DNA from 3 places in the Paenibacillus sp. FSL R5-0341 genome. Region 2 is predicted to be linked to each of the others. Evidence: riboswitches for the same ligand, from Rfam matches in the RefSeq annotation. Region 2 holds a riboswitch; each other region holds the start of a gene.
The links. Region 2 has a riboswitch for cobalamin ahead of MKX75_RS07080 (ABC transporter substrate-binding protein). Riboswitches for the same ligand answer to the same signal wherever they lie in the genome.
Positions count from the first base shown of each region.

Region 1: another riboswitch for cobalamin. It lies ahead of nikB (nickel ABC transporter permease); the one in region 2 lies ahead of MKX75_RS07080 (ABC transporter substrate-binding protein).
Region 3: another riboswitch for cobalamin. It lies ahead of cobJ (precorrin-3B C(17)-methyltransferase); the one in region 2 lies ahead of MKX75_RS07080 (ABC transporter substrate-binding protein).

Region 1 is NZ_CP150241.1:274,292-284,602, forward strand. It holds gene MKX75_RS01285 (histidine kinase) at 1-2,226, shown strand, start outside; gene MKX75_RS01290 (ATP-binding protein) at 2,234-3,826, shown strand; gene MKX75_RS01295 (response regulator) at 3,828-4,529, shown strand; gene MKX75_RS01300 (alpha-glucosidase/alpha-galactosidase) at 4,649-5,950, opposite strand; gene MKX75_RS01305 (AraC family transcriptional regulator) at 6,156-6,983, shown strand; cobalamin riboswitch at 7,061-7,255, shown strand; gene nikB (nickel ABC transporter permease) at 7,421-8,359, shown strand; gene nikC (nickel transporter permease) at 8,360-9,193, shown strand; gene MKX75_RS01320 (ABC transporter substrate-binding protein) at 9,208-10,311, shown strand, end outside.
Region 2 is NZ_CP150241.1:1,586,581-1,596,891, reverse strand. It holds gene cobS (adenosylcobinamide-GDP ribazoletransferase) at 1-4, opposite strand, end outside; gene cobU (bifunctional adenosylcobinamide kinase/adenosylcobinamide-phosphate guanylyltransferase) at 1-561, opposite strand; gene cobT (nicotinate-nucleotide--dimethylbenzimidazole phosphoribosyltransferase) at 558-1,715, opposite strand; gene MKX75_RS07090 (ABC transporter ATP-binding protein) at 1,761-2,513, opposite strand; gene MKX75_RS07085 (iron chelate uptake ABC transporter family permease subunit) at 2,561-3,607, opposite strand; gene MKX75_RS07080 (ABC transporter substrate-binding protein) at 3,604-4,602, opposite strand; cobalamin riboswitch at 4,973-5,120, opposite strand; gene MKX75_RS07075 (histidine phosphatase family protein) at 5,273-5,920, opposite strand; gene cbiB (adenosylcobinamide-phosphate synthase CbiB) at 5,911-6,891, opposite strand; gene MKX75_RS07065 (adenosylcobinamide amidohydrolase) at 6,939-7,757, opposite strand; gene cobD (threonine-phosphate decarboxylase CobD) at 7,738-8,892, opposite strand; gene MKX75_RS07055 (lipoate--protein ligase) at 9,146-10,150, shown strand; gene MKX75_RS07050 (Cof-type HAD-IIB family hydrolase) at 10,210-10,311, shown strand, end outside.
Region 3 is NZ_CP150241.1:6,034,068-6,044,378, reverse strand. It holds gene MKX75_RS27130 (spore germination protein) at 1-126, shown strand, start outside; gene MKX75_RS27125 (Ger(x)C family spore germination protein) at 131-1,330, shown strand; gene MKX75_RS27120 (hypothetical protein) at 1,323-1,544, shown strand; gene MKX75_RS27115 (endospore germination permease) at 1,607-2,749, shown strand; gene MKX75_RS27110 (uroporphyrinogen-III synthase) at 2,882-3,718, shown strand; cobalamin riboswitch at 3,921-4,113, shown strand; gene cobJ (precorrin-3B C(17)-methyltransferase) at 4,516-6,447, shown strand; gene MKX75_RS27100 (sirohydrochlorin chelatase) at 6,715-7,986, shown strand; gene cobK (precorrin-6A reductase) at 7,983-8,753, shown strand; gene MKX75_RS27090 (precorrin-8X methylmutase) at 8,825-9,472, shown strand.

The sequences.
Region 1 (10,311 bases), 1.3 Mb from region 2:
TATCACATGTTACGAGAAGGGAACACGTTGCGCGAGCAGGGCATTGATGTGGTCATCTGTGCCGTGTCCACGATGCGCAGACCGGAAACGGTAGAGCAGCTTGGCGCACTTGAACGGATACCAAGCATTCACTGGTTGCGCCAGAGTGATGATGTAGAGATGAAGGATCTGAACCTGGATGCACTATTGGTGCGTAATCCGGAGGTTGTGCTGGTGGATGGTTTGGCTCATCGCAACAGAGAAGGCGCTCGGTATGCTACCCGGCTGGAGGACATTCAGTTCTTGCTCCGAAACAACATCAGTGTCATGACGACGGTGAATGTGTATGAACTGGAAGGGTATACCGAGCTGGCACGACAACTTACGGGTATCGCAGCAGAACATACGGTACCTGCGGATACACTGGAACTTGCGGATGAAGTCAAGCTGATTGACGTCACACCAGAAACCATACTGAGCCGTCTGGCAGAAGGTCATCTAAAGGGGCATGAGGGGGAAGCTGTATTTCGTCAAGGTAATCTGGGTATTTTGCGCGAACTGGCCCTGAGATTGGTTGCAGAAGGGGTGAATGAATCCCTGCGTGAGCATCGGGAGGAGATGGGAATTACCGTTACAACAGGCATCATGGAACGGATTCTGGTGTCCACGCAATATCATTGGAACGGCTCGATCTATATTAGGCGTGGACAACAGATTGCCAAACGGCTGAATGGTGATTTGTGCGCCGTGGTTTTTCGGAATATGAAGCAGCCATTAACCAAGGAGGCAACCGTATTTCGGCGCAATATGATCAAGTTGGTAGAGAAGTTTGGCGGCCATATGGAAGAGTTGTCTATATTGCACCGTCGCAACATCCCGTCTACGCTGGCGCGTTACGCCATGGAGCACCAGATTACCCGGATTGTGATGGGACACTCCCGGCGTACGCGCTGGCAGGAATTGTGGCAGGGGTCCGTTGTTAACTCGCTGCTACGCAGATTACGTGGTGTCGACCTGTTTCTGGTTGCTGATCGAGCAGCTCGGGAGGGTGAACGTGTGGTTCCAGCTAAGGTTAACGATGTGGAGTCGCTGACATACCGCAGACTAAGCGAGCAGGAAATGAAGGAACAGATAGGTCAGATTCAGCGCGGCACATTCAAAATATATATCGGAGCCGCACCAGGTGTAGGCAAAACCTACATGATGCTGCGGGAAGGCAATGATTTGCTCCGTAAGGGCATCGATGTACAGATCGGCTTGTTGGAGACCCATGGGCGGGCGGAAACCGTGGAGCAGATGGGTCACCTATCTGTGATCCCTCGCGCACAGCGAGTGTATCAGGAGGCTCGTCTGGAAGAGATGGACGCGGAGGCTATTCTGTGTCTTTGTCCGGAAGTGGTGCTTGTGGATGAACTGGCGCATACGAATGTACCTGGAAGTGTCCGGCAAAAGCGTTATGAAGATGTCCTGCTCCTGCTGAATGCCGGCATCTCGGTGATTACCACAATAAATGTGCAGCATCTCGAAAGTCTGAATGATGCCGTTGAAAATATTACCGGTGTTCGTGTCCGCGAGACCGTACCCGATCGGATCATTCAGATGGCGGATGAGGTGCAGCTGATTGATGTGGCACCCCAGGCCTTGCGGCAGCGCATGAGGGAGGGTAAAATCTATGCAACTACCAAGGTCGAGCAAGCCCTTGCGAATTTCTTCAAAATCGGCAATCTGATTGCCTTGCGTGAACTTGCCCTGCGTGAACTGGCGGACGATGTGGATGAAAGGCTTGAAGCACAGCAGGCCAAAATTGCACTTCGAGGACCTTGGCGCAGACAGGAAGCCGTCTTCGTATGTGTAAGCAGTGACCATCATGCCGAGCGGCTGATCCGGCGCGGATTCCGCATGGCTTATCGTCTCAAAGCCATCTGGCATGTACACCATATCCACATCGGTGAGTCCATGAGTGACGAAGTGAAGTGCCATCTGGAAGCCTTGGAACAGCTGACGATTCGGCTTGGCGGTCAATTTCACATCCACCACAGTCCAAAGCTGCGGGATGTACCTGGGATATTGGCAAGAAAAGCATCGGAGGCGCGAGCAACCCAGCTGGTGGTGGGGCAGGCAAGACGGGTGTGGTGGCTGAATGGTTACCGCGGCTCAGGCTCGGTGGTCAACCGACTTGTACGCTTGTCGCGGCATCTGGATGTATTGATCGTTGCAGATTACGATTATGAATTGAGCGGGATGTGAATGGATATTGTCTGAACGAATAAAAAAAGAAACACTGCCATCCCATGGGAAACGGGTTCCGGCATATGTATGGGTGACCCTTGGGGTGACGCTGTTAACCTTGCTGCTTCATGCCATCGGCATGAGTGGTGATCTGGTTAATGTAGCGCTTATATATCTGTTTCCCGTACTGGTGAGTGCCGTGTATTGGGGAATGGGGCCAGCTGTATATGCCGCGAGTTTTAGCGTCATTATGTTTGACTTCTTTTTTGTACCGCCATATTTGAGCTTTACGGTTGAGGACTTGAGATATCTCATCTCCTTTGTCGTGTATCTTGCGGTGGCCATCTTGACAGCGAGTCTTGCAGGTCGGTTGCGACAACAACTGGAGATGGTTAAAGCACGCGAGGCCACGACGAACTCCCTGTACGCATTGAGTCGTCAGATGACAGCCATTACAGATCTGAATACCTTACTGGTTAACATTGCAACCCAGGTTTCGCTCACCTTGGGCAAACCAGCAGCTGTGTATCTTCCGGATGGGCAGGTGGATCTGCTGGTTACAAGCTCCCCTGCATCCACATCAGAAGGGGAAAAGGATGGCTGGGGAGATGGGGAGTCGGAGATTGCCATTGCCAAATGGGTGTATCACCACGGACAGATCGCTGGTAAGGGATCATCGACTTTACGGGAATCTCCCGGACTTTACGTGCCGTTACGCACAGAGGAGCAGATTCATGGCGTGCTCGCCGTGAGCATGGACGCTGGCGAAGTTCATGAGCAGCAAGAACAGCTTCGTCTACTGGAAGCATGCGGAGGTCTCGCCGCAGGTGCCATTGCCCGAGTGAAGCTGGCGGAAGAGGCCCGTTTGGCGCAGATCACTGCTGAATCGGAGCGCATACGTACAGCGCTGCTGGACTCTGTCTCTCATGAGTTGCGTACGCCCCTAACCGCGATTATCGGCTCGGCTACGGGATTGTTGGAGAACGATGCGCTTTTTACACCCGAGGATCGGAGAGAATTAACGGGCAACATTCGGGATGGAGCCTTGCGTATGAATCGTCTCGTCACGAATCTGCTGGGTATGGTTCGGCTGGAGAGCGGCATGCTGCAACTGAACCGGAAATGGTGTGACGTGGGAGACATCATTAGCGTTGTACTGACACAAGTTCGGGGATTCAGTCCGCATCGCAACATTCAAGTTGAACTGCCTGATGACCCTGCCTTCATTTACGGAGATGAAGTATTGCTGGAGCAGGTGCTGGTCAATATCATCAGCAACGCCATCAAATATTCGCCTGATGAGAGCCGAATTGTCATCACGGTGACGAGTGATAAGAGCCTAAGTCAATTGATGATCTGGGTAGCTGATCAAGGCATTGGTATACCGGAAGCGGAAAGAACACGTATATTCGATAAGTTCTATCGCTCGGAGTCCACTCAGCATGTTACAGGAACGGGGCTTGGTCTGGCGATCTGCAAAGGTATTGTGGAGGTCCACGGAGGTACCATTGTGGCAGAGCCGAATCCGGGCGGGGGAACGAGAATGCGCATAAATATCCCCATGGAGGCTCACGGATTGCGGTTTCCCTATTCAGAACAAGGAGAGGTTGAAGAATAACATGAACGGACCACTAGGGGCTCGCATATTGGTGATCGATGATGAGCCGCAAATTCGCAAATTGCTCAAGGTCACCCTACAGGCGCACCAATTCGAACTCCACGAGTGTGGGGATGGCGAAGAGGGCGTCATTCAGGCCAGTATTGTACATCCGGATCTGATCATCCTTGATCTTGGTTTGCCGGGCATGTCTGGCATGGAAGTACTTCGCCGGATTCGCGAATGGTCACAAGTGCCGATAATCGTGCTGACAGCGAAGGATCAGGAGGGAGACAAAATTGCCGCGCTGGATGGTGGTGCAGATGATTATGTGACCAAACCATTCGGAATGGGTGAATTGGTTGCACGTATTCGGGTGGCGCTGCGTCATGTAGCCAAAACGACGGATGAGCCGATACTGCGCTTCGGATCACTTACGGTTGATCTGGCCCAAAGGCAAGTTGAACTGGAGGGTACTTTGGTCAAATTAACCCCAACCGAATATGAGATGCTGAAGGTGCTCGCCTCGAATGCGGGGAAGATCATCACCCAGCGTCAGCTTTTGCAGCAAGTATGGGGAGGGCATCATCATGAGTCTGACAGTCACTATCTGCGGGTATATGTGGGCCATCTGCGTAAAAAATTAAATGAAGATCCGACAAATCCCCGATATATTCAGACGGAGCCTGGTATTGGTTATCGCTTCTTGCTTTCTGCCGAATAAGGTTCAAGGGAGCGGGGCGTTTCTTATCAAATGAATGCGATGCACGCTTTAGTGGGTGAGCGCTACGGAACGAACAAAACACCGTCCCCTTTAGCAGTAAAGGAAACGGTGCTTTTTTATTATGACGTGTATTTTGGCAACCAGTCGCCGTGAGCTTCAATCAACTCATCACACATCGCTACGATGTCATCGATAGACAGTTCGGCAGCCGTGTGTGGATCAAGCATGGCGGCGTGATAGATATGTTCTTTTTTGCCGGTAATTGCCGCTTCAATCGTCAGGAGTTGAGTGTTGATGTTGGTCCGGTTCAATGCCGCGAGTTGTGGAGGCAGGTCACCAATGTACGTAGGGCTGATCCCTGATCCATCCACCAGACAAGGTACCTCGACACATGCCTCGCGCGGCAGATTCGTAATCAATCCGTTGTTCATGACGTTACCGCCAATTTTGTAAGGTTGGTTCGTCTCCATAGCCTCCATAATATGCGACGCGTATTCCCGGCTACGGGTATGTTCAATATTTTCGCTGGCAAACAGCTTGGTACGCATCTCTTTCCAGCCTTCAATCTGGTTCACACACCGGCGTGGATACTCATCCAGTGGAATGTTGAAGCGTTCGATTAGCTCCGGGTAATTCCGTTTGATGAAATAAGGGTGGTACTCGGCATTGTGCTCGGAGGATTCCGTTACATAATAGCCAAAACGCTGCATCAGCTCAAAACGAACCATGTCGTCATGCTGTTCCTTCTGTTTTTCTTTCGCCAAACGTTTAATCTCGGGGTACAGATCCTGCCCGTCTTTTGTAACTTCGAGCAGCCACGCCATGTGGTTGATGCCTGCAATTTTGGCTACGACGCCTGTCTGATCGATCCCCAGTGCATCGAACATATGCGGCACACATACCTGTACACTATGACACAATCCTACGGTTTTGATCCCACCATGCACGTTCATGACGTTGGTAAGCACAGCCATCGGGTTGGTATAGTTCAGGAACCAGGCATCCGGACATACTTCTTGCATATCCCGGGCAAAATCCAGCATGACCGGAATCGTACGCAGATTACGGAAAATTCCACCGATGCCGAGTGTATCTGCAATCGTTTGACGTAGTCCGTATTTTTTCGGAATCTCGAAGTCCGTAATGGTACATGGATCATATCCACCGACCTGAATGGCGTTGATGACATATTTGGCTCCACGCAGCGCTTCTTTGCGATCATGATATACGTTAATGACACAACGACTTCCAATCGAACGGGCCAGACTGGTCAGCAATCGCTCTGAGTCGCTCAAACGTTCAGCATCGATATCAAACAATGCCAGCTCAAAATCCTGCAGTGCTTCAGTCATCATGACATCACCCAATACATTTTTAACAAAGACGGTGCTTCCTGCACCGAGAAACGTAATTTTGTTCATCTTAAGTTCAGCCTCCCTGAAAAATGTTGTACCCCAACTATAGGCCGATTCGGCACATATAACTATGGCTCAACCCCTTTCAAACATGGCATAATCCCATTTTTGTTTCCGTTTTCAACTAATATTTATTGACTTTAGCTGTTATAATTTAATTAGGTATATAAATGTTGATCTGCAAAAGGAAATAAGGAGGGAGGGCGAAAAAGTGAGTCGCATTGAGATGAATGTGGTTCCCGCCGGCTGGACACAGATGGAATTGATTTTGTTGTTTTTCGGGTGGGAGGCATGTGATCCTGCGCATTATTGGGGACCGGGTGTACGTGATTCTTACATTGTGCACTACATCCATGAAGGACGGGGCACCGTGTACATGGGGGATCGGGAGTACAAGCTGAATCGGGGACAGGGCTTTGTGATTCTTCCAGATACACTTATTCATTATGAGGCAGATCCGCAGGAGCCCTGGACGTATTCGTGGTTTGGATTCAAGGGCGTACAAGCCAAAGCATTCATGCAACGTGCCCAGTTAAGTCCAGAGCGACCAGTGTATGATGCCCATGATACGAATACGATGGAACACTTGTATACGGAAATGGTTCAGGCTTCTACACGTCCGGGAGGTGATGTGATGAACCAGAGTCTCTTGTACCGCTTGATGGCAGAATTAATCTCCTCTTCTCCTGTGGAGGAGGAAATAGGACAGCTCCTTTCGAGCAAAGAGACGTACATCCGACAGGCAGTTCAGTTTATGGAGAACAGGTACAGCCAGCGAACCTCCATTCTGGATATTGCACAAGCTGTGGGGCTGGATCGCACGTATCTATCGGGGTTGTTTAAGGAGCGCTATGGCATGTCGCTACAGTCCTTTTTCCTGGAGTACCGCATGAATCGAGCTGCTGAACTTCTACAAAATCCAGGGCTGTCGGTCAGTGAAGTGGCACATTCAGTTGGCTATACGGACCCATTATTGTTTTCGAAGATGTTTAAGCGAGTGACCGGTGTATCTCCAAAGGGTTCGAGAAATCGAGATTAGCCGCATCTAGTGTTTCAAATTTAAAAGAAAAGTTTTGATCATTAATCGTTGTCCCGCTATACTGATACAGAAGTGTAATTGAATATGTGGAACTTGGTGCTTTGCCCGTCAGGGTGGAAGCTTAATAGGGAAGTCCGGTGTGATACCGGCGCGGTCCCGCCACTGTAACAGAGGAGTCAGGTAGCGATAAATCCACTGGTTTAAGCCGGGAAGGAGCTGCAAGTGACGATGATTCTGGAGCCAGGAGACCTGCCAGGTTTAACAAACACAGTAGTACCCTACGGGAGATAGGAAGGTGTTTAGAGAGCATGATTTTTTCTGAAAATCTGTTTATTTAAGGCGTCCTCATCCAGTAACACGGAGAGGGACGCTTTTTTTGATATGTAGGAGAACATCATGGCACATACATAAAGTTTTGGGGAAGGGCGTTTGAGCACTTGAGCAGATATATCGTTAAACGATTAGTACAACTGGTAGCCGTATTGTTCGGCATCACGTTCCTGACATTCCTGCTAACCTACCTGTCTCCTGGAGATCCAGCCAGACTTATGCTCATGTCTACAGGTGTAACGCCATCGGATGAGCTGGTCAGGCAGGTGAGGTCAGAGCTTGGATTGGACCAACCCTTTCTCTATCGATATGGGACATGGCTGGGACAGGTGGTGACCGGAGACTTCGGTACGTCATATAAATACAATCGTCCAGTACTGGATGTGCTCATGGCACGGCTCCCGGCAACGCTTTGGCTGACAGGAAGCGCCATGCTTCTGGTTATTCTGGTCTCCTTTCCACTGGGAATGCTGTCGGCTGTCTATCGCAACAAATGGCTTGATTATGTCATTCGTTTGTTCTCCTTTGCCGGATTATCGATGCCCAGCTTCTGGTTGGGTATGTTGCTCATGTTGGTCTTCGGTGTACAGCTAAAGCTGCTGCCAGTGATGGGCAATGCCGGCTGGAACAGTCTGATTCTGCCCGCATGTACACTTGCGATTCCACTTGTTGCCCAGTACAGCAGACAGATTCGTACGGTCCTGCTTGAGGAGACAAGCCAGAACTATGTGATCGGAGCAAGATCCAGAGGTGTGAAGGAGTCGATCATTATTTTACGTCATATTCTCCCTAATGCTCTGCTGCCGATCGTTACCCTTATGGGCATGACGACAGGTGCCTTGTTAGGTGGTGCAGCCATTGTGGAAAGTTTATTTGTGTGGCCGGGTGTTGGCCAGATGGCGGTGGATGCCATTTTTACAAGGGATTATCCTCTGATTCAGGGGTATGTCATCTGGATGGCGATCATATATGTCACGCTGAATCTGCTGGTTGACGTATGGACACATCTTCGTGATCCTCGAATCCGACTGGATGTGGATGTATAGATGAGAGCCTTCAGACTTGTATTACTGCAAAATCGTTGGTTCACATTCCTGCTGTCTCTAACCGTCTTCTGGATAATTCTCGCCATGGTTGCACCGCTACTTGCACCACACGATCCACTAGCAACGAACTTTGCCAAAGTGTTGCAGCCATCCGACGCCGAATATCCCCTTGGAACCGATCAGCTTGGCCGCTGTGTATTGTCACGTCTTCTGTACGGGGCACGAACCTCGTTGCTGCTAACCTTTATGATGATTGGTATTGTGTTCGTACTAGGTGTAGCAATTGGGGTCATCGCCGGATTTGCGCGGGGTCTGACGGATACGGTGCTTATGCGGCTGTCTGATACATTAATGGCGTTTCCCGGCCTTATTTTTGCGATCGCTGTGGTAGGCATGCTTGGACCGGGATTGTTCAATACGGTGCTGGCACTGTCGGTTGTCTGGTGGGCGAAATATGCACGGATGGCCAGAAGCCTGGTGATTTCCCTTCAGCAAAAGGAATATGTCGCTGCCGCTGCTTTCAGCGGAGCACGTAAGATCCAGATCATCGGCAGGACGATCCTGCCTAATATGATGTCTCCACTCATCGTCATGGCGATGATGGATGTGGGGGGGATGATGCTGTCCATCTCGGGGTTGTCGTTTCTCGGGCTTGGCGCGCAGCCACCGAACCCCGAGTGGGGGGCCATGTTAAATGAAGGCAGAAGATATTTGCAGACTGCGCCGTGGTTGTTGATTTATCCGGGCCTGGCGATATTTAGCACTGTCATTATTTTTAATTTACTGGGAGACAGCCTGCGAGATGTACTTGATCCCAAGAAAAATACAGCTTAACTGGAGGAACCAGAATGAAGAGGAATTTACAAAAATCAATCCTGCTCACCATCGTATCCATGTTCGTTGTGTTCTTGCTTGCAGCTTGTGGTACTACCAATAATCCATCGACCTCGTCGGATGCAACGGAGAAGTCGGCGGCTACGGACAATGGTACGACAAGTGCACCAACGCATCTGAATGTGGCCCTGTTCTGGCTTGGCAGCAACCTGGACCCGGCAGAAGAATGGAACGGCTGGACACTTACGCGTGCAGCGATTGGTGAGACACTGATTCAGTTTGAAGAGAATATGAAGCTGGTTCCTAAAATTGCAGATACCTGGGAACGTGTGGATGATACGACATGGCATTTTCATATTCGAGAGGGTGTAACTTTCCATAACGGAAACAAAGTAACCGCCGACGCGGTGAAAAAATCGATCGAACGCTCCATTGAGTTAAATGAAAGAGGTAAAGCAACTGTGCCAGTTGCGTCGATGACTGCTGAAGGACAAGATCTGACGATCAAGACGACAGAGCCTTACGCATCCTTGCTTGGCAATATTGCCGAGCCGCTGTTTATCATCGTGGATACTAGCGCAGATACATTCAAATTCAAGAGCGAGCCGATTGCTACTGGACCATTTATGGTGACAGGATATACGCCGGATCAGGAGATCCAGGTGAAAAAGTATGACGGGTATTGGGGCGGTGCGGCAGATGTCGACACATTGACGTTGAAATACATCAAGGATGACAGCACACGTGCTCTTGCTCTGCAATCTGGTGAGATTGATGTAGCAAGTAACGTGGGACGCAGCAGTCTGGCATTATTCCAGGACAAGAGTCAATATACCATTGATGAAATTCCAAGCCTGCGCACCCAGTTCGTATGGTTCAACACGACCAATCCACTGCTGAGTGACCCGGAGGTTCGCAGGGCGATCTCTTATGGTATTGATCGGGAGATGTACGCAAATACGCTGGTGGGCGGTCAGGCAGCCAAAGGACCATTCACCTCAGCTCTGCCTTTTGGCTATGACAAGATCAAAGGATATGATTACGAACCCGAGAAAGCTAAACAGCTGCTGGATGGGGCTGGATTCAAGGATGCAGATGGCGATGGCATTCGTGAAAAA
Region 2 (10,311 bases):
TCATAAACGATACTCCTTGCTTTTCAGCTCAATCGCAATGCCTACAGTTACCAGGAACACTTCACGACATATGACTGCAATCCGCTGATTCAATATACCTGCCAGATCCCGATATTTCCTGCCAAGCGCATACTCCGGCACAATACCATCGCCCACTTCATTCGTGACAAGTACGAGCAGCCCCGGGTAGGACTTGATCGCTTCTACCAGAGCATCCATATGATTTTGCAAAATCTGCTCGTCTTCGTGTTCATGTGCAAGCAGAACATTGGTCAACCAGAGCGTCAGACAATCGACCAGAATCGTCGGTGCAGACGTACCCGTATGGTCTTCTCCCATACGTGTAATGAGTGCCGGTAATGCAAGTGGTTCCTCCAACGTATGCCATAGATAACCTGATGCCTCGCGCTGATTCTGGTGTAAACCTATACGCTCACGCATCTCGTCATCATACGCCTGAGCCGTAGCCACATACCAAGCCTCTGAGGAGCGTTGCATACAGAGACGCTCGGCAAACGAACTTTTCCCACTACGCGCTCCACCCGTCACCAACACACTCATAGCGAGACCTCTCCTTGAACCGACGAAGCACCTGTAACATTAGAGTCCGCTACATCACCCTCACTTGTACTCACATCGGCATCCGAAACCTTGTTCGTTCCATCAGATACCCCTGCACTTGCAAAGGTCGCCATCTCATTCAAGAGGAGACAGGCTGCATCAATCAGATGAAGGCTTAGCACACCACCAGTTCCTTCACCCAGCCGCATGTCCAGATCCAGCATCGGTTTCAGATCAAGTTCACGAAGCAGAGCTGCATGTCCACTTTCATGTGAAGTATGAGAAGCAATCATATAAGCCGTGCTCACGGGAGCAAGCTGTCTTGCAATTAATGCGGCCGCAGTCGAGATGAATCCATCCACGACAACAGGACATCCGTTCGCAGCTGCAGCAAGAATCACACCCGTCAGTCCGGCAATTTCCAGGCCACCCACTTTACAAAGTACGTCCAGTGCATCTTCCCGATTTGGGGAATTCACGCTCAGTGCCTGGCTAACCACGGCGGCTTTACGCTGCAATCCCGCATCATCAATCCCTGTTCCTCGCCCAACCGCTGAAGCAGGTGCAGTTCCGGTTAATGCACACATCACCGCTGCACTCGCGGTTGTATTACCAATCCCCATTTCCCCGGTAACGAACAACTGCGCTCCCTTTGCCACCTCTGCCGATACCACATCGACACCTGCAAGAATGGCTTGAATTGCTTCATCACGAGTCATTGCTGCACCCTTTGCCATGTTGGCCGTACCTTTACGAACTTTGCGGGAAAGCAGGTCAGGATGTTCCAGATCGGCATTAACCCCGATATCCACACAGATTACATCGGCTCCGGCGTGGCGGGCAAGTACGTTGACAGCAGCCCCTCCAGCCAGGAAATTAAGGACCATCTGCGGCGTTACCTCGGCTGGGAAAGCACTAATACCTTCCGCCACCACGCCGTGATCTGCGGCCATCACAATGACGGCTCTGCGATCCAAACGTGGACGAGCCTTGCCAGTGATTCCCGCAAGACGAATAACCAGTTGTTCCAGCTTACCCAGACTGCCGGGTGGTTTCGTCAATGCATCCACATGTGCGGAGGCTTCTGCCGCAATTTCTTCATTAGGACCCACGATCCGACCCAGTAACCGTTCCAACACCTGTTCATTATTCATACAGCCAGCACTTCCTTCATCAAAATATGGGTTGCCCCGCTTCGTTCATTCCTTCTCCCGCCGCAGCAAGAGCTGTGGGATTCCATTGTCAGGATGGTTCACCATCGCAGGTTTAACGCGAAAGATGTCCTGAATGTTGTCTTCAGTCATCAAGGTATGGGGCGTTCCATTCCCCACCACTTTGCCTTCTCGCAGCGCCAGAATGTGGTCGCAGAACTGCGCAGCCAAATTCAGATCGTGCAGCACAGCCACAATCGTAATGCTGTTTTTTTGCCGCCATGTCGATAATAACTCCATAAATTGCAATTGATATTTGATATCCAGAAACGTAGTGGGTTCATCCAGCAATAATAACCGTGGTTCCTGTGCCATGACCTTGGCGAGTGCCACCCGCTGACGCTGTCCTCCACTAAGTGCATCCAAAGGCCTTTCAGCCATATCGGTCAATCCCAATTCTTCCAGTACACGATCAACTACAGCCGCTCCATCTGCTGATTCTCGCCCAAGCCAATTCTGGTATGGATAACGTCCCATCTCCACGACATCCCTCACAGGATAAGAAATTGCAGGCAGGCCATCCTGTTGTAACACAGCAATCATGCGTGATAGATCTTTCCGACTGTATGAGGCGATATCCCGGCCATCCATACGTATACTGCCTGCGCTTGACTGCTCCGTTCCAGCAAGGAGCTGGAGCAGGGTAGACTTGCCACTGCCATTTGGACCAACGACACCCCACCAGTCCCCCTCCGTAACCTGCCAGGTCACCGCATCCAGGGCTTGATGACTGCCATACATTTTACCTGCCCCGGTAACTGCGAATAGCGGTTCGTCCGAATTCATACTCATGGCATCATCCCCTTCTGCAGTTTTTTGTTCCGGTGTAACAGGTAAGCGAAGAATGGTGCACCTACAAAGGCCGTCACCACACCAAGGGGAATTTCGGTCGGCGCCAGTAAGGATCGGGCAATCGTGTCTGCCCATACCATGAAGATGGCGCCACCAATGGCGGATAAAGGCACCAGCAATCGATAGTCAGGCCCCACAAGCAGCCGAAGCATATGCGGAATCACCAATCCAACGAAGCCAATAACACCGGATACAGAGACTGCTCCTGCGGTAAGAAGTGTTCCCACAGCAAGCACGGACAACTTCAAACGATCGACGCCAACCCCGATATGCGCAGCTTGACGTTCTCCCAGCGCAAGTACATTCAAGGAACGTGCACGGCTCCAGAGAAAGATCAGCCCTAACAGAAAATACGGGAAAAGGATGGCCGTATACGACCACCCACGCAGAGCCAGACTTCCCATCGTCCAGTATATAATTTCATTAATGGTCTGTTTCGACATGGTCGACAGGAAGGAAACCACCGCTCCCAAGAAACTTTGCATCACTACACCAGCCAGAATCAGACTGTGTGTTGGTATTTTGCGCCCTTCACGAGCCAGGGACATAACAAACCATAATGTTAGTACGCCCGTCAAAAAAGCTACCAGTGGCAACGTCCAGATTCCGATCAGTGCATACTGCAATCCGAAGAAAATCAAAAAGGCTGCACCCACCGAAGCACCGGATGATACGCCCAGAGTGAACGGGTCTGCCAGCGGGTTCCGAAGAACCCCCTGGAATCCCGCACCAGCAATCGCCAGCGATGCCCCCACGAGCACAGCAAGCAGTACACGTGGGAATCTGACTTTCCAGATAATCTGTTCAGCTGCTGCACTCCAGTCGGGCGTGATCCAGTCTCCGATCCATGGCAAGTGATGAAGCAGAATACCTGCAATGTCACGAATAGGCAAGGAAACCGAACCGATGCCCGTGCAGATGAGCACGGTTAACACAAGCAGCGCGATCCCTGCCGATGCGTACACGGCCAGTTTTTTACTCATTGGAACAGGTCAGGATAGATCGCTTTGGCTACTTCTTTCAGACCTTCGGTTACACGTGGGCCTGGACGGCTGAGCAGATTGGCATCTAGGCCGATGACTGCATCGTTCTTCACAGCCGTGATTTGATCCCAGCCACTGCGAGCTTTAATGATCTGATCCAGTGTTTTGGAGTTTTCATCAATGACATCGTTGGCATACAGAATCACATCCGGGTTGGAGGCAATTACGTTCTCTTCATTAATTTCATACCAGCCCTCTTTGTCCGAAGCAATATTGCTACCACCGGCTACAGTAATGAGTTCATCCATAAATTCGCCTTTACCCACAGTCCAGCCTGGGGAGAATTCAACGTATACATTTTTCTTCTCTTCCGGTTTAACTGCCTTCACTGCTTCAGTTACATCTGTCACATCCTGTTTCATCTGTGTGATGATCTCCTGAGCTTTTTCTTGATGATCCGTGATTTTACCGAATGTTTCAATATTGTTCATCACATCGTCGATGGATTTTGGATCCGTTTTGAAAATGGTAATGCCCAGTTCACGCAGTTTCTTCACTGCATCTTCGCTCATGGAGATACCTGTGAATACAATATCAGCTTCAGCCGCAATGATAGACTCTTCGTTCGGCTTCGTTATGCCACCCATTTTCGCTTTGGTTGTTGCCGCTTCAGGATAATCATCATAGTCGGATACCCCTACAATCTGCTCGTCCAAGCCAAGTGCGAATAGTGTTTCGGTCTCAGCTGGAGACACGGATACGATTTTGGCTGGTGCCTTTTCAAATGTAAAGGACTCACCCGTTGCATCGGTAACGGTAAGTGGATATTGTGTTTTGAGATCCGTCTGCGCCTGGCCTTGGGACTGCTCCTGTGCCGGTTGCTGTGAAGTACCTGTGCCCTCGTTCGTTGTTGCATTGCCACATCCGGCCAAAGCCAGTGCGAGTGCCGCTGCACTCAGCAGGGACGCTACGCTTTTCCAATTCTTGAAATTCATTCTGTTATTCTCCCCTTCTCTATTTGTACTATTTTCTTGCATCGTGCTCGAGCTTTTACTACCAATGCCTTGGTGTTCCTGTACAAGTTAAACCCATCATTTCACACAGGTCCACTCCGATTGCAGTACCATCTTCCGATGTATCTTTCTTGTAGAAAGCTTTAAGCGAACACTCCGTTTCTTCAGATCGGTTCTGCACTCTTCGTTAACGTGTAAATGTCTGGTTCATCTTATATGAACAATAAAAAATCCCTAATCCTTACGTCAGGATCAGGGATGACGTCTCGCATATGGCGATCTGTACATGTTCAACATATTGTTGTGCATGCACATAGAACTGCCCGAAACGCTGTCCTTTCCTCGAAGGAACACCGGTTTGAACGTCCAGGGCAGGTAACCTGACTTACAGGAATTGTTCCTGATTTACAGTGGCGGGACCGTGCCGGACTTGCACCGGCTTCCCTATTTCACCCGTATGCCATCCATGACTGGATATAGCCATGAACCATTACTGCATGCACGCGGGACCCTTGGTCGCTGATATGAATTAACCCATTCAAGTGAGCCATCTGCATTCATGTTCAGACATTATTGCCTGTCACACGAAACTACAGTGCTGTCACACTTCTGTTGTGATTATAGGTTATATTGCACATCCTTACAACCCGATTCACGGAAAATCCACCCTCGTGCCAACCCACTGATCTCTATGTTGTTCCAGCCGCACCTGTATCGCTTGCCCCGGAATCACCTGCGTATCCCAGAATTCCAGATTGGCAATGAGACGGGATAATGCATACCGGATTACACCGCCGTGGGTGACCACAATAATGGTGGGCACGCCTGAGTCAGGAGAGGGCATGGACGGACAATTCGACCCTATGCACTCTTGTAGAAATAAATCGATTCGTGCAGTGAATGACTGCCATGACTCCCCCTCGGGCGGGGTGACGTCCTGCGGAGCATCGATCCAGTCCCGGTACTGTTGGTTGTCCTTGAGTTGATCGTACGTTAATCCTTCCCATTGACCAAAATCAACCTCTCGCAGACGTGGTTCCAGCTTCACATGGCCTAATAAATGGGGCCCGATCATTGCCAGGGTCTGCTGACAACGGAGCAGATCACTGCAATATATCAAGTCCCACGAGACGTTGCTCAATTGCTCGCGTAGTGAAGCCAGTTCTCTTTCTGCATCCGGCAGCAAAGCGATATCGGTATGCCCCAGATATTTTTTTTCCACATTCCATGCGGTTGTGCCATGACGTATAAACAGAATATTTCGTTGCTGTGATCCATTCTGCCCTGCAGTTACTTCCATAACAATGTACCTCCAGCGAGCCATATTCCGAGCGTTACCAGTGTACACAGGATTACAAAAGAACCCGCTGACCAGAACATGAGACGTGTCGTTCGCACAATATCCTCTGCTGCCATCGGACGTGTTGCCTCACCCATATAGGCACGAAAAGAAGCTACGCCATGGTACACATTGTGTCCACCAAGTCTGATCCCCAGTGCTCCGGCCACCGCCGATTCGGGAAAACCACTATTCGGACTTGGATGCAATCTGGCATCTCGGGTCACCATACGTGCTGCGCCTTTGGCATCCAGTTTCATGACCCATGCACCCAAGATCAGCAGGATGGCGGTGAGCCGTGCGGGAATCCAGTTAGCCCAATCGTCCAGACGGGCGGAAGCCCAGCCGAGATGCATGTACTTCTCATTTTTATAACCAACCATTGAATCCAATGTATTCACCGCACGATATGCCATCGCAAGTGGTGCGCCACCTATTAACGCATAGAACAAAGGGGATACGATGGCATCCACAATATTCTCCGCTACCGTCTCCACCGTTCCTCGCACGACCTCCGGTTCATCCAGATGAGCTGTGTCACGTCCAACAATCATGCCAAGTGAACCTCTTGCAGCAGGCCAATCTTTCTGAACCAGATGGTGATACACCTCCATGCCTGCATCCTTCAACCCTTTGGAAGCAATGGTAGTCGCAATAAGCACCACTTCAGCCACTATTGCTACGACCGGATGAATGAGACCCAGCACATATACGAATGCCCAGGTAATTACAAACGCCCCACCCGCAATCAGCAGCGGAAATAATAGACCAGCCCTCTTCAGCCCGGAATCCGTGCTCACACGGGAACGAATGCTACGCTCTAGCGCAGAGATTGCCTTCCCCATGCCAATCACGGGATGAGGAATCCAGCGTGGATCACCGATGCATCGATCAAGTATGTATGCCCCTATAATAATCCAGGCACCTGCCATTCCCGTCCAGAATGGCCAGGAGGCCAGTTGCCCTATCTGAAATGTCATTACACCCTGTTCCTCTCTTTCCACTGCTGTCCCGCTTGCAGGCTTTCCATGATCGTGTCATACACCAACCTGCCGATAGCCGCACCAATGACTGTAGCCGTTCCCGCATAAGCAATTAGCGGCTTGTGCTCGTGCACCTGACTCAACGCAAGTACAATAGCATCCGTTGTCGTCCCTGTGGCCAGCAGTCCATTCTCCGAGTCCGCAACACCGAAATCAGCCAGCGCCGCCGCTTTGGCTTCCACCGCAGTCTGGATTGCATTCACCATTGCTCCCGATGTCATTCGTCCGTTGAACCATAACATGACATTAATCGTGCCCGGGACATAGGGCTTCGTAAAGTGAGATTGAGTTGTAGATTTTAAAAGCTCTACGGCAACAGCCTCATTTCCCTCCGTATCAAATACGGTTCTTGCGGAACCTGCCCGCGCAGCATTGGACACCCCGGCTGTTGTACAACACAGAATTCCGAATGCCTCACTTGTGTATTCCTGAATGGAAGTATGCTCCAGTCGAACCGCAGTCAACAGTCCCGCACATTGATCAAGCTGCTCCTTCCATTCATGCAGAGAACGTTCGATATCACGAGGAGGATCATCACAGCGATAATGTCGGTCCACATAGATGTTAAATATCCGATCCAGTTCAAGCATCCCGCCGCCATATACCGCACTGGAAAGTGCACTTGCAGCAGCAGGACTCACAGCTCTGATATATTGACCGTGTGCAGTAATCTTCAGCCCAGGCCACGAAGAGGAACGATATTCATTCTCGTCTGCCTCTGCATTCTTGTAGTAATTATAAAACGGCAGTGTCATCGCATGTTCCCCCTGCTCCGATCATGTGTCGCTTGTGGTCTGGCCGCCCCATTACACTTCCTAGCGCTTCGAGTAAGCACTCGTTGGCCTCTGCGTCCTTTACTGCCAAACGTACATGTCGTTCACCAAGTCCCGGATACATCGCACAGCTACGGATTAGAATGCCACGCTCGCCCAGGGCTGCCTGCATGGATGCCGCAGTCCAAGGTTCTGGTAGGCGCACCAAAATAAAATTCGCTTCCCCCGGTGTTACCACACAACCATACGACTCCAAGCCTGCCTTTAAACGCGCGCGTTCCCGTGCGATCTGTGCCAGTGTGTCCTGTTCGAACCGTTCTCCGCTGCGTAGACAGGCTTCACCTGCAATCAACGCCAGTCCATTCACACTCCAGGTTACCTGTTTCTCCGTCATCGCACGAATCCATTCCGGACGTCCCAAGGCATACCCCAGACGCAGACCCGGAATTGCGTAAAACTTCGTCATTGATCGAATGATGATCACCTGTGGATATTCCTCCAGTCTGGGTGCAAGAGAATGTTGTCTTGATTCAGGTATGAAATCCATAAATGCCTCATCGATGACCAGGATAGTACCTGTTTTCTCTGCTTTACGAGCCAGACGATGCAATATCTCCACCGAATACTGTACGCCATTTGGATTGTTGGGCTGACCAAGAAACAGCAGGTCTACCTGTTCCATCAGTCGTTCAATGTCCTCAGGTTCAGCACGCCACTCCAGCTCCTCTCGTCCCTCCACATGCTGGACTTCCGCACCGAATTGTCGCGCTAAAGAACGATATTCTGAAAATCCAGGTTCCACTGTGCCGACCTTCTGCGGAGCAAGTCCGAGCAAGATCAACGCCATGCTTTCAGCAGCGCCATTGCCTACCGAAATACGGTCCTGTGGCACACCCAAACGTTCACTGAGTACTGATTTGAACCCTCGATGGCCCGGATCAGGATAACGAAGAACCGACTGCAATCCTTGCTCCAAAGCCTCCAACACTACCTTTGGCGGGCCCAACGGATTGATGTTTGCGCTATAATCGAGGAAATCCGCAGCGTTCCCTCCAAACCGGGATGCGGCCGTCTCCACGTCACCGCCATGTCCGAAAACTTCAATGTAACCGGTCATACTTCCGTCACCCTTTCTACATGTCCTTTTTATTATGGATGGCGTGGGAGGTACGGGTCAATCCCGTTTTACAAGTCTTTTTGCCAGGCTACATGTTGCTCGTTCGTGGCGACCCTTCGGTACCCCTTCTAATTCCTTTGTGTCCCAACCACAATTCGTTTACAATAGAAGAGGAATTTCGGTTTCGTTTGTTTTACAAGGTTCACTACATAAGGGATCTTGATCCCTCACATACATTAATGGAGGAATGACCATGCTGTTTGTTGATAACCAGGGCATTACAGATCCGTCTGTAAACCTCGCGATTGAGGAGTATATTCTGAAGCATCTGCCGATGGAGGATGACAGTTATCTACTGTTCTACATCAATCGCCCGTCCATTATTATCGGAAAGCACCAAAATACCATTGAAGAGATCAACATCGAATATGTGCAGGATAACGGTGTACAGGTTGTCCGTCGTCTTTCGGGAGGCGGAGCGGTATATCACGACCTCGGCAACCTGAATTTCAGTTTTATTACAGCCGATGACGGTCAATCCTTCCACAACTTCCGCAAGTTCACCCAGCCTGTGGTTGAAGCCTTGCAGGAACTTGGGGTCAATGCCGAGCTAACCGGGCGTAACGATCTGCAAGTAGGAGAAAAGAAAATTTCGGGCAATGCCCAGTTCTCCACGCGCGGTCGCATGTTCAGTCACGGCACATTGATGTTTAACCTGAATCTGGATCATGTTCAAGCATCCCTGAACGTAAATCCCGAGAAATTCAAATCCAAGAGTACCAAATCTGTCCGCAGCAGGGTCGCCAACATTCGTGACCTGATTGACAGTAACCTGACGATTGAACAGTTCCGCGATGAGCTGTTGCGTCACATTTTCCGGATGGAGCCGCAAGACGTCCCGCAATATACACTCACAGAGAAAGACTGGGACAAGATCAAGGAAATCTCTGCCGAGCGCTATAGCAACTGGGACTGGAACTATGGTCTGTCTCCGGAAAGCAATGTGAAGCATACCCGCAAATTCCCTGTCGGCATTATTGACCTGCGCATGAACATCAAAGATGGACGAATTGAAGATATCAAAATCTTCGGTGACTTTTTCGGCGTAGGCGATGTGGCGGATATCGAAGATATGCTGCGTGGCAAGCGTTATGAGGAATCTGAGGTGCGTACTGCGCTTGAGGGCCTGGATATAAAACACTACTTTGGCAACCTTGAGCTGGAAGACTTTATCGGCCTTGTTTTCCTGGAGGAGTAAAGTTGAATTTATATAGATTAAGACCCGAATAGATACAGATAAAAAGGAGAGAAACTTACATGACCTACAAATTAATCGCAATCGATATTGATGACACTCTGATCAACGACAACAAGGAAGTAACCCCTGCCACGCAAACTGCGCTGGAACAAGCGGTTGCC
Region 3 (10,311 bases), 2.1 Mb from region 2:
ACCAAAGATATTCTCATTCGTGTGCCGTGGTGGAAAATGATTAATCGTCCTTCTACGGTTCAGGATAACCAGAAACGGATGAATGAAAAGATCAATGGTTCGCCTGAAGCTGAGGAAGGATGGTGAACACATGTTTCTTATTCGAAAAATTCGCGCTGTATTGATGTTGCTGCTATGTACCCTTTTCATAGCAGGATGCTGGGATCGTAAGGAGATTAATGATGTTGCCTTTGTGATTGGCATAGCGGTCGATAAGGAGGGGGAAAATTACAGATCCAGTCTGCAGATTGCGCTTCCCGGTCAATCCGGTGCTTCTGGCAGTACGGGAGGCGGCGGAGGTACAAGCGGGGACAAATCATGGTTCATGTTGTCCAATACGGCGAAGACACTTCGGGGGACTTCACTCGAGGGTCAAAAAGCGCTATCTCGCAAGATTTATTATGCGCACCGCCGAACCATTCTAATTGGAGAGGATCTTGCCCGGGATGGCGTGGCCTCCATGCTCGATTTGTTTACACGTTACCCACTTAACCGATTCTCAGCATTGCCAGTCGTTACCAAAGGTGAGGCATACGCTGTGATGGATACGGATGCACCTATAGAAAAATTCCCATCCGAGATGGTGAGAGAGCTATGCTTACTAAATATGCGGAATCCGCGTTCACTCAAAACGTTTATAGATGCCATTCTTAGTGATGGCGTAGATCCATTCCTGCCGGTTGCTTCGAAAGTGGACAATGTTCCAAAAGATTGGAAGGATGTCAAAACAAATATCAAACTGGATGGATTGGCCGTGTTTAAGAAAGACAAGCTGGTTGGCATGATCGACAAGGCCCCCGCCGATGCCCTGATTCTCGCTATGGGGGAAGCCAATGCGCCGGAAATTATGGTCAAGTCTCCACGCGGAGAAGGAGATATATTCATCAAGCTGAACGAGAACAATTCTTCACTTCACCCTACTGTGAAGGATGACAAGGTTACCGTGACCGTTCAATTGTACGCCAAAGGAGTCGTAGTAGATAACGAATCGAATTACGGTGATCTGCGTGAGGAAGAGATACTGAAACTAAATGACGCGATCCACAAAAAAATAAAAGAGGATATCGTTGAAGGCGTTCGATTAATTCAGCAAAAATATCATGCCGATATTCTCGGGATCGGTCGATCCATCCATCAGCACTTGCCTAAAGAGTGGGACAAAATGAAGGATCGATGGGATGATATCTATCCTGATGTTGAGGTGAACGTTATCCCGCATGTCATTATTGAAAATGTAGGGGTAGTCAATAAACCGATCGGTGTCGTTGAGGAGGATATCGTACATGATTAAACCACTTTTGTTCACTTATCTGGGGATGGTTATCGTTGTTATTGTGATGGATTTCAGACATCTGAAGCAGGCGGCAGTTATTAATCGCTGGTTATCCTATGGGCTGATTGCATTGGGAACAGGCATTTGGTTATATATCACCCATTTGAGCAAAACCTTTTTTGTAGCGGTATGGATCAGCCATGTGATTCAGCGATTCTTACCGTTACCATAGATAGAGACTAAGGATGGTGCGGAGTACAGATTAAATAATAAATGATGGAAAGGAGGTACTATATGAATCAGAGTGTGACTCATCGACAGATCGTGTTGCTCGTGCTGCTGCTTAGTATTACGGGTACGTTGATTCAGCCCCATGCACAGGCCATCTTTTATGCGGAACAGCACGCTTACCTCTCGTATGTACCAGTCGTTTTGGTGATGCTTGTATCCATGTGGATGATCAGCCGGGTTCAGCGGAGATTTCCGAACCAGGATCTGTTTGAAGCGTTAGTTGAGAGGTTCCCCTTGTTGGGAAGGCTCGCAGGCGTAATGTACATTCTGTTTTTTTTCTTCGTATTTGCAAGAGATATCCGATTAATTGGTGATTACGTCAGCATAACGTTGCTGGAAACGACACCGATTTCAATTGTGGTATTGTCACTTATGATTATGGCGGTATTTATCGTCAGAGGTGGGCTTGGCTCGTTGATCGGAATGGCAGAACTGTATGTTACCCTGTTCCTGTTGAATTCTGTAATTGTGCCTTTCATGCTGATTCAGCAGGTGAATATGGATAATCTGATGCCCTACTTTCATGTCGATCCCGCGGGTGTGGGAAAAGGGAGCTGGTACATATTTTCTTTTTATGGAGAGATGATCGCATTGCCTTTCGTCGTCAAGGGCAGTGATTTTCGCTTCAAACCTGTGTTCTGGGGGATGATTATTTCCGGATTGCTGATGATTCTGATTATGGTGGAAACCATCACGTCGATTGGTGTGCCTATCGCCTCCAGACTGGTATACCCTTCGTATGAACTGGCAAGGCAGTTGCAAATCAGTGACTTTCTGGACCGGTTTGACCTGGCGCTGGCAGCGGCAACCTTGCCTACCATGATTACGAAAATTGCATTTGATCTGTATTTTGTCTGCTGGGGATTGAAGCGGATGATCCCGAACGTATCGGGAAAGGTCATGACAGGCCCAGTCGCGCTGGTGGGTTTTGTCTGTGCCTTCTGGTTTTTCAGAAACGCAATTCAGCTCTATCGATTTACTCGGGAATGGACATGGATCGCCATTGTATTTGAAGTGATGTTCCCTCTCGTGCTGTTTCTTTTCCTTCGTCCTCGCAAAAAGAAGGCACAAGAATCGAAAGATTCCATGAAGGATGTAGAGAAAGGACGGAAGGATTCTCACGGTGGAGAACTCCAGCCTTCCTGATACATTCCATCAAAAATCGTTATAGATGAACGGGCAAAAAGAGAGGAAGTGCAGTTTCCCTTCACAGAAGTACCCTGTATACTGTAGTCAGACTGAGATGAACATTCGGCTGAACTAACGGGGGGAACATGAATGGCTCAACATTTGGCAGGTGTACGTGTAGCATTGACAGGACCACGAAAATCGAAAGAAATGTCCTTACTGGTTGAAAAAATGGGTGGAATCCCGCTTGTGCGACCGGCACAGGGAACGGTATTTCTGGATGACCGGAATATCAGGGACGGGCTGGTATCCTGGATCTCGGACCCGCCGGACTGGGCGGTATTGACCACGGGCATGGGATTGGACGCTTTGTTTGAGATGGCCGAGGATATGGAAGTGGCGGGAAAATTACTGGATGCATTGTCGGAATCCCCGATTGCAGCCAGAGGGTACAAGACGGTAAATGCACTCAGAAAGCGCAAGTTAACGCCGCTGGTACGAGATGATGATGGTAGTACGGACGGGCTCATTCGTGAATTCGCATCCCATGATCTTAAAGGAAAAAAGGTTATGTTGCAGCTTCACGGGGAGACAGCTCCCAAGCTTGTAGCCTGGTTGGAAGAACAAGGGGCAATTGTTCGTCAAGTGCTGCCTTATCGCCATGTACCGCCGGAAGAGGCAGAGCTGGAACTGCTTTTAAATGAGATTATACAGCGTGAGGTTGATGCGGTTGCCTTCACGAGTGGACCGCAGGTCCGGTTTCTGACTGAATATGCAGCATCGCAGGACAAGCTTGAACCGATGCTCGCAGCCTTCAGACAAGGTGTAATCCCTGCCTCTGTAGGGAAAGTCACAGCAAACTCCATGCGTGAAGAGGGCATTGAGGCGCTGGTCATTCCAGAGGAAGAGAAGATGGGCGCACTCATCGTTGAACTCGGACGTTACTTTGCGGCGGGGCATGCGGACAAAGTTCGTGGCCTGCAATAACAGTTGATCAATATGTATTAACGTGTATTCAATCCTAAGGTAGTTGGATGATTTAAAACGAATCGTATATGCATAGCTTACTCCTGGTTCTGATCCGATTTCTGGATCAGGACTTTTTTCTGTTTTGTCTGAAAATAGAAGAATGGACAAGTATCACAAGCATGGACATTATTTCCTGAGCGGTGTTATTATGAAAACAATATTGAATGAAAACAAGCAAGGTGCTCTTGCGTGCAGCAAGAGGTAACAGGGAATCGGGTGAAAGTCCCGAGCGGTCCCGCCACTGTAATGGTGAAGCCCTTTTTGATCCAAGTCACTCGCAAAAAGCCGGGGAAGACAGAAAAGGAAGCTGATGATCCAAAGCCAGGAGACCTACCTTGCATGTGTCACCGAACCCTTCGCGGAAAGGAATGGTGTACGAAGAATCAGGAATTGGGCGAACAAGCAGTTCGCCCGGCTGGCCCCTTTGGGCCACATAGTCACAGGAATACCCTTTGGGAGTCTGGGACTGTGTTCTTGAGTGTACGTACATGCGTATCCCATCCGTTATAAGGATGGGATTTTTTTGTTTTTTTAGATAAATGTACATCCTTGCGAAACCCAACCATATGTCGGGAAATTGCAGGTAGAGGAATAGATTAGTTTGATCATGCAGTTGGTTTAGAAGAGCTGGGTTCGATGATTTGCGTTGACAGGACGACGAATTGAACACGCTTTACAGTTAGGGAGAAGGTCGGCATAGCCGCCCTTCTTCACTGTTTAATCCGTAGGACAAGTGTGATGGAGGAGGAGAAGCAATGCAAGGTCAAGGCAAGCTGCTGATTATCGGGTTCGGTCCGGGAGCGATGGAACATATCACGAAGCGGGCACTCGAGGCACTTCAGGAGAGCGAGGTTATTATCGGATACAACACTTATGTGGATCTTATCCGACCTCTGTTGAACGGGCAAGCGATTGTACGCACAGGCATGACGGAGGAAGTAAGCCGCGCACAAGAAGCGGTCAGACAGGCGGAGATGGGCAAAATTGTTGCCGTAATCTCCAGTGGTGACGCAGGCGTCTATGGTATGGCAGGTTTGGTATACGAGGTGCTGATGGAGCAAGGCTGGAAGCCGGATACCGGTGTTGCCGTTGAGGTCATTCCGGGTGTGTCGGCCATTCAATCTTGTGCTTCACTGTTGGGTGCCCCGGTCATGCATGATGCATGTACGATCAGCCTCAGTGATCACCTCACGCCGTGGGAGACCATTATTCGCCGGGTCGAAGCCGCAGCGTCCGCTGATTTTGTCATTGCTCTGTACAATCCACGCAGTGGACGGCGTACACGTCAGATCGTGGAGACGCAGGAAATGATTCTGCGTTATCGTGACCCACAGACCCCGGTAGGTCTGGTGAAAAGTGCATATCGTGAGCGTCAGGACGTTGTCATGACCACACTCGAGGATATGCTGAATCATGATATCGGCATGCTGACGACGGTGATTATCGGCAACTCCTCGACCATGATGTACGAAGGACTCATGGTCACACCGCGCGGGTATCAGCGGAAATACACGCTGAACACCGCGGAACAGTCGCTCAGACCTCATGAGCGACTGCGCACGGAAGCCGAGCCATGGTCGCTCGGCGCAAGGGAAGCCCGCGCTGCCGCCTCCGGCGAGGCAGCGGGCGAGAGCGCGGCCAGCGATGCATTGGCCGCGCAGCCACAGGCGGAGCCAGCCCTGCGCGGCGCAAGCGCCGGAGCGGGTATGGCTCCGCAAGGGCAGCCGCCCGCTGGCGCCGGGGCTGCTGCCGCTACGCCTGCGGCAAGCCCGGCGAGCAGCGCTGGCACCGCCGTGCTTGCCGGCGAGCGACCTGCGCCCGTTGCGGCAGAGGCCGCTCCGGGCCGAGTCGCGGAAGCGCCACGCGCCGGCGCAGCTGCGCTCGCCGCTGAGGCGTTGACGCGGCTCGCGGCAGGCGGAGCGCTCGCGGGCGAATCGGCGAGCCGCTGGCTGGATACAGCAGCGCCGAGCCGAACGGCAAGTGCGCAGCAGGCCGCGACCGCAACGGCGGTACGCACTGCGCCCGAGCCTGGGCGCAAGGCGCCGCTGTTCGAAGTCGGCGTGTCGCCCGGCGTGGGCAACAAAAAATTCACCGCCACCCAGATGGCGCTGCTGGCGCAGTGTGCAAGTGAAGACGGCGAACTGGAATACACGCCAGAGCACCAGATTATTTTGAGAGTGCCGACGTTTGAACCGGACTCGTTGGTTGAAGAGCTGCGTGCAGCGAATTTTATCGTTGTGCCGATCGGCGATGTCATCAAGGTGAAGGCCTGTGACTTCTGCAACATGGAGAAGGACGATGCTGTCCCGATGGCTAACCATTTACAGGCTGTAATAGGTGGATTGGGTGCACCCAAAGAAACGAGTGTGGCATTGAATGGTTGCGGTATGGCATGTTACGGGGCAGTGCTGGAGGATATCGGCATCGTGTATCGCAAAGGTGCATATGACCTGTTCCTCGGGGGCAAGAAGTTCGGACGTAATGCTCACCCTGCCCAGCCCGTAGCGGAGGGAATTCCGGGTGACCAGATTGGTGGGATTGTGGAAAGGATTGTAGCCGATTACAAGGAAAAAGGCCATCCGAACGAGCGATTCCACAAATTCTTCAAACGAGTCGGTGTAATTCAGGGCTTCCGCCATGTGGATGCACCGGTCACGGTGGAAGTAAACCCGATATGTGGTGACTAATTCCTTACTAAATCCTGACTAAGCCTTGATTAAGTCCTTGACTGAATCGCTTCCTTTGGGAAGACGTGATGGTGTAACTTGTCAGGCGTATCTAATAATTTGCAATATTCGCTGAATTTCAGCTGACATAGATGGATTGATTATTACGAGTAATGTAGCGAATGGATGGAATGATTGGTTTGATTTCGTTTTTGCCGGATGAACTGGAGTGCCGAATGAATATGAAAAGTCTGATCTGCGGGTCAGACGGGGGAGGAATAACAAAAGATGGATGCAATATTGTTGGTGGGACACGGGAGTCGAGATCCTGAGGGGAACCGGGAACTGAAGGAATTTGCAAATGAGGTAGCAGCAAAGGCACCGGAAAATACGCTGGTGGAGACCTGTTTTCTGGAGTTAACGAGACCAAGTATTGCTGAAGGCGTTACCGCTTGTGTGGATCGAGGGGCAACACGTGTCGTGTTGGTGCCGATCATTTTGTTTGCTGCCGGTCATGCCAAGATTGATATTCCTAACGCTATTGACCGTGCGAAGGCACGTTATCCACAGGTGGAATTTGTATATGGTCGCCCCATTGGTGTTCATGAGAAAGTCGTTCAAATCATGCAGACCCGTCTGCAAGAAGCTCAACCTGTACTTGTGGCATCCCAAGGCGGAACAGCGGTAGCGGCTCCACCTGCTCCGGTGACGGATGAAGAGACCGCAGTACTGGTGCTTGGACGGGGAAGCAGTGACCCGGATGCCAACAGTGACTTTTTCAAAATGACCCGGATGTTATGGGAGAAACTGCCGTACAAGTGGACGGAAAGCAGCTTTATTGGCGTAACTCAGCCCTCATTCCCGGATGGATTAGAGCGCTGTCTCTTGCTAGGTGCGAAGAAAATCATCATTATGCCTTATTTCCTGTTCACAGGTGTACTGATCAAGCGCATTGATGAAATGACCGCAGAATTTGCAGCAGCACATCCAGACATTCAGGTCGAGGTTGGCGGATACTTTGGATTTCACCCGAAACTGGTTGAACTCGTACTGGAGCGGGCCCATGAGGGGTTATACGGACGTGTAACAGCCAACTGTGACAACTGCCAATTCAGACTGGAAGCAGCCAAACACCATCACCACCATCATGATCACGACCATGGGCATGACCACGATCATCACCATGACCACGATCATCACCATGATCACGACCACGACCACGACCATGATCACGATCATGGACATGAGCACAGTCACGATCACCATCATGAACACAGCCATGTGCACCATCACGATCATTCGGATCATGATCATTCGCATCGTCATGACGAGCATGACCATCAGCACGTACATGCACATGAAGACCACTCGCATAAGCATGATCACGATCATGAGCATAAACAGACTGCCGTCGATCGTGAAGCATCACTCGATTATCATCATGATCACGATGGAGAGTTGCATCATACTCATCACGAGCATGAAGGAAATGCACAAGAAGATGCTTCTCCCGATCAGGCTGAGATTGCAGCAACTTCAGAGCAGGTGAATCGTCCATGATCTTCATGTTGTGTGGTACAAGTGATGCACGGGAACTGGCTCTACAGATTCAGCAGCAAGGTGCAGACGTGCTGACTTCTGTTGTAACCGACAGTGCGGCGAATAGCCTGACAGAAGCCGGATTACCTGTTCGGACAGGCCGTTTGACTGTGGAAGCCATGGTGGAGCTGGTGCGTGAAAAAGGTAGCCGTGCCATTGTGGATGCAAGTCATCCGTTTGCTGAAGAAGCACATGCCAATGCGATGGAAGCAGCCAAACAGGCAGGCATTCCATACATTCGTTATGAGCGCACGGGTTTGGCATACGATGATCATGCGTTGCTTCATGTCGTATCTTCCTATGATGAAGCGGCACTGAAGGCCAAAGAACTGAAGGGCTCAGTCATGCTGACGACAGGTAGCAAAACGTTGCAGATCTTCACCAAGCATCTGCTCGGTGATCCGGACATTCGTCTCGTAGCTCGCATGCTTCCACGTCTCGACAATATGGAGAAATGCGGTGAGCTTGGCGTGGAACAGCGCAATATTATTGCGATGCAGGGACCTTTTTCCCGTGAAATGAATGAAGCCTTGTACAAGCACTATGCGACGACCGTAATGGTTACCAAGGAGAGCGGCAAGACCGGAGCAGTGGATGAGAAAATCCAATCTGCACTGGAGCTGGGCATTCATGTCGTACTGATTTCACGTCCTGAGGCTGAATTTGGGACAGTGTTTGATCATTTTGAAGGTGTCCTGGATGAGTTGAAGCGCGTATTGGTGCAGTAGAACACCCCAATAGTCTTAATTTGAATAACGAATATTTGAATGACACCACTACTTGAAGGAGTGAAATGCACATGGATTTCAAAACGGAATTTAAACCGTTGACCGTACAACCACAGGAGATTGAGGGCAAAAGCTTTGAGATGATCACGGAGGAACTGGGTGAGCATCCTTTTACGGATGAGCAATATCCCGTGGTACAACGTGTCATCCACGCCTCGGCTGACTTCGAACTGGGCCGTAGCATGGTGTTCCACCCGGATGCCATTCAAGCAGGAATTGCAGCACTTCGCGCCGGGCAATCCGTCATCGCTGACGTACAGATGATTCAAGCTGGCGTGAGCAAGGATCGCATTCGCGGCTTTGGCGGAGATGTGCACGTACATATTTCCGACCCCGACGTGATGGAGGAAGCCAAACGCTTGAACACCACTCGGGCAATCATCTCGACACGCAAAGCAAACCAACTATACGAAGGCGGAATCTACGCCATTGGTAATGCCCCAACAGCACTGCTGGAGCTGATCCGTCTGGTCAAAGAAGGCGAAGCCAAACCTGGCCTGATCATCGGTATGCCGGTCGGATTCGTATCTGCAGCCGAGTCCAAAGACGAGCTACGCAAACTCGACATCCCGTTTATCACCAACATCGGCCGCAAAGGCGGAAGCACCATCGTCGTAGCTGCCTTGAACGCCATCTCCCTGATGGCTGTTAAAGCGTAGTTGTTTAGATAAACGATCACTGGTTAGTAAAGGCAATCGTGACGCAAACGAGCCGTTAACGAATTTCAGGAAACTATAACGAACTTTAACGAACCTTACAGGCCTTATATTGCCGATTATCATCCGTTTCATATTTTAACGAACCTAAGTAACGTTATTCCGCTGAAAGACACATAAAGTGGTGAAAACAACGTCTTTTTGATGAAATAACGCCACTACGATTCGTTACCATTTTCGTTAGTGGAATTTGACCCCAATAGCGTCTCCTCAGTTCGTTAAAAATAGTAGATGTCATCAAAAGACATCCATTCATAGTGGCATGACTGAAACGGATTTTATGGGTAAGCTCGTTTCGCCGCGTATTAGGTGTTTAAATTCCCAAGCATCACCCACTCGCATAAATGAGTAGCAGAAGTACAAGTGCAAAACTGCGTAACTACATTCCATGCCAAGTCCTACTGGCATGGAATGATCAGTTACCCAAGATAACCTCAGGACATAGTTTAGTCCAAGAGGTGGCACTAGCCATTGATGCGCACTGACGCCAAGAGTTCGAGTGAAGCCATGTAGATAATCAACCGAATGCTAAACAGTCACAAAACTGCGTAACTACATTCCAAGCCAAGTCCTACTGGCATGGAATGATCAGTTACCCAAAATAAACCTCAGGGCATTGTTTAGCCCAAGATGTGGCACTTCGCACTGTGCCAGGTGGATGCAGAAGCAGGTAGCAGCGAGGGGACAACCGTGATCATAAAAATGATCCGCCCCGGAGTGGTCCACCAAAGGCGGAAGTCTACACAAGCGCAACACCGTGTAACTACATTCCAAGCCAAGTC